DNA from 4 places in the Bradyrhizobium sp. 14AA genome. Region 1 is predicted to be linked to each of the others. Evidence: predicted binding sites of a transcription regulator. Region 1 holds the regulator's gene; each other region holds the start of a gene.
What was found. The regulator LexA, encoded in region 1, represses DNA repair genes until DNA is damaged. The targets are predictions, from matches to a motif close to TGTTCNNNNTGTGTTCNG.
Positions count from the first base shown of each region.

Region 2: RAD15_RS30740 (ImuA family protein) is a predicted target of LexA. The motif match lies at 906-923, and genes of this name have one in related genera.
Region 3: RAD15_RS10505 (YifB family Mg chelatase-like AAA ATPase) is a predicted target of LexA. The motif match lies at 1,508-1,525, and genes of this name have one in related genera.
Region 4: uvrA (excinuclease ABC subunit UvrA) is a predicted target of LexA. The motif match lies at 1,088-1,105, and genes of this name have one in related genera.

Region 1 covers NZ_JAVAYM010000007.1:279,050-281,249, forward strand. Annotated here, with positions in the region: gene RAD15_RS16055 (hypothetical protein) at 1-183, opposite strand, end outside; gene RAD15_RS16060 (hypothetical protein) at 375-575, opposite strand; gene lexA (transcriptional repressor LexA) at 747-1,448, opposite strand; gene RAD15_RS16070 (molybdopterin molybdotransferase MoeA) at 1,626-2,200, opposite strand, start outside.
Region 2 covers NZ_JAVAYM010000021.1:20,097-22,296, reverse strand. Annotated here, with positions in the region: gene RAD15_RS30745 (Y-family DNA polymerase) at 1-155, opposite strand, end outside; gene RAD15_RS30740 (ImuA family protein) at 52-840, opposite strand; gene RAD15_RS30735 (UdgX family uracil-DNA binding protein) at 1,007-2,200, shown strand, end outside.
Region 3 covers NZ_JAVAYM010000004.1:108,044-110,243, forward strand. Annotated here, with positions in the region: gene RAD15_RS10505 (YifB family Mg chelatase-like AAA ATPase) at 1-1,449, opposite strand, end outside; gene RAD15_RS10510 (PilZ domain-containing protein) at 1,676-1,921, shown strand; gene RAD15_RS10515 (tetratricopeptide repeat protein) at 2,001-2,200, shown strand, end outside.
Region 4 covers NZ_JAVAYM010000028.1:56,450-58,649, reverse strand. Annotated here, with positions in the region: gene uvrA (excinuclease ABC subunit UvrA) at 1-991, opposite strand, end outside; gene RAD15_RS36440 (outer membrane protein) at 1,281-1,964, opposite strand.

The DNA of each region.
Region 1 (2,200 bases):
ATTGTCGTAACGGACGTTGTCGGCGAAGGCGAGCTCCGTCCCGGGCAGCAGGCAGACCGCGACGGAAAGGTCGGCTTCGGAGGCGAAGCCGCGGGTCGATGTGCCGCGGAAGGTTGTCGTGACGATGGTCTCGCCGACTTCTGCGGGACGCGTCGCGACGGCGTGCAGGCTGTAGTCACACATCGGGTGCTCCTCTTGCAGAGACAGCGACCCGCACCTCTTTCGGAGGCGCAGGCCTCTATCAGAGTGGAAGCACGTAACGTTCTGCTTGGTTGTGGGCGAATCTGCGGCTGGTGTCCGCAGCACGCGATCACATTATCTTTCCCGAATCCAATAGGAACAAAGCCCGCTTCCGTGCATTCCGGAGGCGCCTGTCATCGACCTGCCGGTGCGGACCAGCCCGAGGATTGCCAGCTCGGTTGCGGTGACTGGGGGGCCGCATTGCGGGCGTTGCGGAATTGCTCGCTCACCGCCGTCTGCTTGCGGACATGGTGACGCGATGGGGCGGCAACGGCTTGCGACGCTGATGCTGCGATCAGCGCCGCTGCGACCGTGCCCAAGATGATCTGGCGCATGGGTGTCTCCTCGAACTTCCAGAGGCCGCGAAGCAATGCTGCCTGGTTGCGGTGTGCCGAGGATGTAGCGCCGGAGGAGGGGCCGGATAATCTGTGCAGAACCAGAAAGACTATCCAGCCGGAGCGGACAATGATCCGCTCCACTAGCGTTCGAACGACCGGGGGATAGGCTCAGTACTTCCGGTAAAGCCCGATCAGCTTGCCCTGGATCTTGACCCGGTTGGGCGGCAGGATGCGGACCTCATAGGCGGCGTTGGCGGGCTCCAGCGCGATCGAGGCGCCGCGGCGGCGGAAGCGCTTCAGCGTCGCCTCTTCGTCGTCGATCAGCGCCACGACGATGTCGCCGGTGTCGGCGCTCTCGTTGCGCTGGATCAGCGCCATGTCGCCGTCGAGGATGCCGGCCTCCACCATGGAATCGCCGCGCACTTCGAGCGCGTAGTGCTCGCCCGAGCCGAGCATGTCGGGCGGTACGCTGATGGTGTGGCTGCGGGTCTGCAACGCCTCGATCGGCGTGCCGGCCGCGATGCGGCCCATCACCGGCACCGCGACGGGGCGCTCGCCCTCGTCGGCGGACGGGCTGGAGGTCGTGCGCACCTTGCCGAGATTGCCTTCGATGACGCTCGGCGTGAAACCGCGGCGACTGCCGGCGGCCGCCTGCAGCTCGGGCAGCTTGATGACTTCAATGGCGCGGGCGCGGTTGGGCAGGCGCCGGATGAAGCCGCGCTCCTCGAGCGCGGTGATCAGGCGATGGATGCCTGACTTCGAGCGCAGGTCGAGCGCATCCTTCATCTCGTCGAAGGAGGGCGGCACGCCGCTTTCCTTCAGACGCTCGCTGATGAACCGCAGAAGCTCGTATTGTTTGCGCGTTAACATCTCGACCAAAATCCCCCGGTTGATGTCGTTCGATTCCGAGACGCTGAAGTGGAGCGGCAAGCCGCTACATGCTCGAAACAAATCATGAACGGACACTATATGTTCGATATGTGTTCCGCAACTGCTTAATTTACCGTGAACAAAGCAAAGTTCGCGGAACGCGTGTGGCCGCGCAGTTCACACTGGCAGCCGCAGCACCTCGCAAGGGCTGCCTGCTTCGGCCTTCGGCTCGAACGGTGCGCGCACGAGAAGTACCTGTGCCGCAGCGAGATTCGCAAGCAGCGATGAGTCCTGATGATTGACGGGAATGACGACGAGCGTGCCGTCGTCGCGCAGCTCCAGGCGCGCGCGCAGATAGTCCTCGCGCACGTCGTTGGCGCCCACGTCGCGGCCCAGCACGGCGCGCTCGCGGCGATGGTGAATCACGGAGCGGCCCGACAGCGCACGAATCAGCGGCACCATGAACAGGAAGGCGCACACATAGGATGACACGGGATTGCCGGGCAGGCCGATCACACCCATCGCCCCGAGCCGCCCATGCATCATCGGCTTGCCGGGCCGCATCGCGATTTTCCAGAACGCCATCGAGATGCCTTCGTCCCGGAGCGCCTGCTGGACCAGATCGTGGTCGCCGACCGACGCACCGCCGGTCGTGACCAGGATGTCGGCGCCGCTCTCGCGGGCGCGGCGAATGCCGGCGGTGGTGGCCTCCAGCGTATCGGCGGCAACACCGAGGTCGATGGTCTCGGCCC
Region 2 (2,200 bases), on a different contig from region 1:
ATCACCAGCGCATTGTTGTCCTTGATGACGACGATGCTGGGATCATTGGTTCTACCCAGCCCGGCGCTGTTGAAGAACCGCTGGATCCTGTCGATAGGCAGGCGCGGCAGCCACAGGCTGAGGATACGTCGACGGTTCACTGAACTGGCACTCATCACAATTCCATTCCATGATCCACCGGCCGCAGGGGCCATGACGATTGCGCAACAGCTCGGCATCGAAGCGCGGCGCGCCCCAGGCACTCCACATCGAGCCCGGCGGTGAATGCGCCGCGCGCAGCATCCACCTGGTCTCCGCGGTCGAAGGCAGCGGCTGCGCCGCCATCCGCAACATCAGCCCGGTGACGCCGGAGCCTTGCGCGGCCAGCGTCAGCTTGCGGCTCGCCACGAGATCGAATTGTCTCGTCTCGCCCCAGAGCTCGAGCACGACGGCGCCCAGCGCATCGCAGGCGAGCGCATCGGCCGAAGTGCGCAGCGCGCTCTCGACATCGGCCGCGCGCACCATCACCACGCGCCGCGGATCGAGACCAAGCTCGGCAAGCCCGCTCATCGACAACGCGCCCGTTTCAAGTTCCGAGAAATCCTGCCGCACCCACAGCAGCGGTCGCTGCGCCGAGACGCGCCCGGCGAGCCCCATGACGAAGCCGGTCGCGGCCGTCCCCTGGCGCCCCTCGCAAAACACCTCGTGGATCACCGCGCGCGCGAGGCCGCCCTTCAACGCGCCGTCGACCTCGCTGTGACCGAGCGCGACGCGACCCTGCTGATGCACGACCTCCGCCGTCTCGATGCGCTCGATCTGGCCGCGCAAGGTCGCAAGCGCGCTCATACGTGCGCCGCTCATATACGCCGCTCCTTCAGAGGTGATTGCCGATGGCTCTCAAAAAGAGAACCAGCGGCTGGCTCATTTGTTCATGATATGTTCTAATATAAAGCTAACAGCGCGCGGAGAGTCAATCGAATTGGCGCGCCTTTAGATTCATGAGCGGAATCAAAGGGATTCGAATGCCATGTACCTCATCACCCTGGACGGCGAGACCGATTTCGATGGCTGGCGTAAAGCCGCACGCGCGTTCGCGCTGCATCACGTCGCCCCGGCGGACGTGGCGTGGCACGTGCAAGGCAAAACGAAAGACCATGTGCCCGGCCTGTCGGAAGCGCCGAGCCTTCCGCCGATCGAGACCGAGAGCACGTTCACCGTACCGGCCAATTTCATCGAGCTTGCACGCATCGCGATCCTGCATCGCGACGGTGAGCGCTTTGCCCTGCTCTATCGCCTGCTCTGGCGGTTGAAGACCGATCATGACCTGCTCGCAACGATGAGCGATCCCGACGTGGCGCAGGCAACCACGATGACAGGCGCGGTGCAGCGTGATGCGCAGCGGATGCGCGATCTCGTCCGCTTCCGCGAGATCGGGCGCGAGCAGAAGGCACATTACGCTGCCTGGTTCGAGCCGGAGCATCACATCGTCGCATTTGCCGCGCCGTTCTTCGCGCGTCGTTTTGCCGACATGCCCTGGTCCATCCTCACGCCTGACGTTTGTGCCCATTGGGACGGCCACGCGATCTCCTTCACGCCTGGGATCAGCCGGACGGAGCGGCCGGCTCCCGGCCGCCTGGAGGAAACCTGGCGGCGCCATTTTCAGCCCGACCGGTTGACGACGACTGACGCGCCGACGAAACGCCGGAGGAACCTCCAGGACGCATCGATACTTGGACCTCTGCTCGCCGACGCCGAACGCTGGACCGGCGGACGGATCTCCCGACGTCCGGAACCCATCATGAGACACACAGCAGCTGCCGACGATCTCGAAGCGCTCCGCGAGGAGGCCGCGCATTGCCGCGCCTGCCCGCTCTACAAGGACGCGACCCAGACCGTGTTCGGCGAAGGGCCGAAGGACGCCAATATCATGCTGGTCGGCGAGCAGCCCGGCGACAAGGAAGACCTCGCTGGCCATCCCTTCGTCGGTCCGGCCGGCCAGATGCTCGACCGCGCGCTGGAGGAAGCCGGCGTCGACCGCAAGAAGGTCTATGTCACGAATGCGGTGAAGCACTTCAAATTCGTGCCGCGGGGAAAAATCCGCCTGCACCAGAAGCCGGCGACGCCGGAGATCCGGGCATGCCGGCAATGGTATGAGCGGGAAGTCTCAGTCATCCAGCCCGATCTCATCGTGGCGATGGGTGCCACCGCGGCGCAAAGCGTG
Region 3 (2,200 bases), on a different contig from region 1:
GTCGGCGAGCGTGCGCGCAACCCGCAGCACGCGGTGATAGCCGCGTGCCGACAGCCGCATGGTCTCGGCGGCATCGCGAAGCAGCTTTTGACCTTGCGCGTCGGGTTTTGCGATGTCCTCCAGCACGGACGCCGGCGCTTCGGCATTGGTGCGGATCTGCGGCAGGCCGGCATCGGCATAGCGCGCGAGCTGGATGTCACGCGCCGCTGCCACGCGCGCGGCGACCTCGGCTGAGCCTTCCGCCGGCGGCGGCAGGATCAGATCGGCCGCCGTCACCGCCGGCACCTCGATGCGCAGGTCGATACGGTCCATCAGCGGGCCGGAGATGCGCGCCTGATAATCGCCGGTGCAGCGGTCGATGCGGCCGCGCTTGCAGGCATAGCCAGGCTCGAACGCATTGCCGCAGCGGCACGGATTCATCGCCGCGACCAGCATGAAGCGGGCAGGGTAGGTGACGCGGTGATTGGCACGCGACACCGCGACCTCGCCATTCTCCAGCGGCTGGCGCAGCGAATCCAGCACGCGCGGATCGAACTCCGGCAGCTCGTCGAGGAACAGCACGCCCTGATGCGCCAGCGAAATCTCGCCCGGCTTGGCGCGCATGCCGCCGCCGGTGAGCGCGGCCATGCTGGCGGAATGATGCGGCGAACGGAACGGCCGCCGCGCGGTCAGCGCGCCGCCCTCGATCTCGCCGGCGACGGAGGCGATCATCGAGACCTCGAGCAATTCGCCCGGCGAGAGCGGCGGCAGGATCGAGGGCAGGCGTGCCGCCAGCATCGATTTGCCGGCGCCGGGCGCGCCGATCATCAGGAGGTGATGCCCACCGGCGGCTGCGATCTCCAGCGCGCGCTTGGCGCTTTCCTGGCCCTTGATGTCGCGCAGGTCGAGCGTGGAGGCGGCGGCTTCGTGCACTTTCGGTGAGGGCCGCGACAGCACCTGCGTGCCCTTGAAATGGTTGGCGATCTGGATCAGCGATTGGGCCGCGATGATCTGGATGTCGGGGCTCGCCCAAGCCGCTTCGGAGCCGCAGGCCGCCGGACAGATCAGCCCCTCCTCGCGCTCGTTGGCGCCGATCGCGGCGGGCAGCACGCCGGCCACCGGCGCGATCGAGCCGTCGAGGCCGAGCTCGCCGAGCACGGTAAAACCCGTCAGCGCGTCCGGCGGGATCGCGCCGATCGCCGCCATCAGCCCGAGCGCGATCGGCAGGTCGTAATGGCTGCCTTCCTTCGGGACGTCGGCCGGCGCCAGATTGACGATGATCCGCCGCGCCGGCAGGGCCAGGCCGGAGGCGATCAGCGCCGAGCGCACCCGCTCGCGCGCCTCCGACACCGCCTTGTCCGGCAGGCCGACGATGGCGAAGGCCGGCAGACCCGGCGCGACCTGCACCTGCACGTCGACCGCACGGGCCTCGATCCCCTCAAAGGCGACGGTAGAAACCCGCTGAACCATGCCCGAACCAGCCTGCCCTTTCGCACAATCAAGGGTAGCAGGGAGCGACGAGCTTCGCAAGAACAATACGGGAACATTTCCGGAGCCACGCAAGCCCTAACAAGTCGTCAACGCGACCTCGACACTACGCCTCGAATGCGAGCGGCTGTTCTCAGCACATTCCAACGAATGTCCGCTACTCCTAGGGCTGCGGGATGGGCCGTGGTCTAACGGGTGAACAATTCAAATGCTTGCAAATCGCCGGAGAAGCGAACGTCGGGTGTGCAGCCGGCTCGCCAAGATTCATTTTGGCGCGGGCTCGCTGCCCAGGGACTGCACGATCACGGATATCTCGGACGGTGGCGTGAAAGTGGTGGCGGAATTCCTGGAAGTGCCGCCGCAATTCACCATCATCTTCGCGCCTGATTATTCCCGCCAGTGCCGCCTGCGCTGGCGCATCGGCTGCGAATTCGGTGCCGAGTTCACCGACTAGGGCCGGAAAGGCCCGTCCCTTAACGGGACTTTAGCGTTAATCGGTAAGCATCTCTGATCAGTCGCCGAGTGATCAGAGTATGTCCAAGCGTTCGTCCCTCGCCTCCCCCCCGGCGAGATTGCTGCTTCCCGCGCTCCTCGTGCTCGCGCTCGGCGGTTGCCAGACCGTCGGCATCGAGGACGTGACCGGCGCGCTCGGCGGCAAGTCGGAAACGGCCAGCAAGGCCGATCCGAAGTCGGACATGGATGCATTGCGCGAGCGCTATCGCGCCAAGCCCGG
Region 4 (2,200 bases), on a different contig from region 1:
GGATGACGAGGTCCTCGTCGACATGCTGCTCGACGCCGAGGCCGCCGCAGGCCGGGCAGGCGCCGTAGGGATTATTGAAGGAGAACAGCCGCGGCTCGACCTCGGGGATGGTGAAGCCGGAGACCGGGCAGGCGAATTTTTCCGAGAACAGGATGCGCTCGGGCCCGCTCTTGTCATGGATCTTTGCGGTCTTCTTCTTTTCTTCGGCGGGCGCAGCCGCCGGCGCGTCGGCGAACTCGACGACGGCGAGGCCTTCGGCGAGCTTCAGTGCGGTCTCAAAACTCTCGGCGAGGCGCTGGCCGATGTCGGCGCGCACCACGATGCGGTCGACGACGACGTCGATGTCGTGCGGGAATTTCTTGTCCAGCGTCGGCGCTTCCGCCAGCTCATGGAAGGTGCCGTCGATCTTGACGCGCTGAAAGCCTTTCTTGAGCCATTCGGCGAGTTCTTTCCGGTACTCGCCCTTGCGGCCGCGCACGACCGGCGCGAGCAGATAGAGACGCGTGCCCTCGGGCAGCGCCAGCACGCGGTCGACCATCTGCGAGACGGTCTGGCTCTCGATCGGCAGGCCGGTGGCCGGCGAGTAGGGCACGCCGACGCGCGCCCAGAGCAGGCGCATGTAGTCGTAGATCTCGGTGACGGTGCCGACGGTGGAGCGCGGGTTCTTCGAGGTCGTCTTCTGCTCGATCGAGATCGCCGGCGACAGGCCGTCGATCTGGTCGACGTCGGGCTTCTGCATCATCTCCAGGAACTGGCGCGCATAGGCCGACAGCGATTCGACGTAGCGGCGCTGGCCCTCGGCGTAGATGGTGTCGAAGGCGAGCGAGGATTTGCCGGAGCCGGAGAGGCCGGTGAACACCACCAGCTTGTCGCGGGGAATCTCGACGTCGATGTTCTTGAGGTTGTGCTCGCGCGCGCCACGGATCGTAATTGCGCGCAGGCTCGAGCCCGCGTTCTGTTGTTGGCGCTTCGCCTTGATCACTTCATCCATCCGAGTTGCCCTCAAGGAAGCCCAAAGGTGCGCGATCGCGCCAACAAAAAAGGCGCGCTTCGCCCGGAACCGGGATCGGCGCCGATGGGTATGGCAGCGAACGTAGGAAGAACGGAGACGGATTTCCAGAGGGAGTTGCGAATCGTCAACGGAATGTTGGCGCGCTGGCGGCATCTGGCAGCAGCGGCCCTTTGGAGGACTGCACGGGAGGTGCCCCCAAAAACAAAAAGGCCGGCGCGAGGCCGGCCTTTCGTGACGATGTAACGTCGGTAGCGATCAGTACTTGAACTCAGTACTTGGCAACAACCGGGGCGCCGAAGTGATAGTTCACGCCGACCTGCACGGTGTGGAAGTTGAGCGTGCCGGGGTTCACCGGAGCGCCGATACCCGAGAAATAGGTTTCGCCGCCGAGGCTGCGATAGAGGTACTCGCCCTTGACCGACCACTGCGGAGCGAAGAACGCCTCGACGCCGGCGCCGACGGTCCAGCCGGAGTGCCACTTGCTGTCGGAGACGGTCACGCCGAGCGCGCTGACGCTGAGCTTGTTGTCGATCCAGGCGTAACCACCGGTGCCGTAGAACAGCACGTTGTTGACGGCCCAGCCGATGCGGCCGCGGACGGTGCCGAGCGCGTCGGTCTTGGAGCTGGTGGTGACGGGAATGCCGAGAACCGCAACGGTCGCCGAGGCGCTGACGTCAGCCCAGGAACCATCGGCCTCGAGGCCGAACACGACGTTGCCGGTCTGCCAGTTGTAGCCGGCGGTGCCGCCGACGAAGCCACCCTTCATCTTCGGGTCGCCCGAAGCGTTTTCCCAGGCGCCGCCACCGACGATACCGAGGTAGAAGCCGGTCCAGTTGTAGACCGAGGCCACAGCCACCGGAGCCTTGGTGTAAGGGCGAGCCGCGAGATCAGCCGCCGAAGCGGGGGCAGCCAGAGCGAACAAACAGGCCGAAGCCAACAAAACCTTCTTCATTTTCAATCTAATCCCAGTCCCAGTTTCTGTTGTTGCCTTCCGCAATCGGGAAAGACAGCGGACGCCGTAGTCCAGCTGACGTCGTGCTTACACCAGCAAAGCCGCAAGTTGTGTCTCCGAAAAGCCACAACAGCCCGAAAATGGTGCAATTGCTGCCCTGTTATTCCCAGGGGAGCTCGAAAACGACAAGGCCGGCTCCAGGCCGGCCTTTCGATTTCCTAATGATATCAGGACGT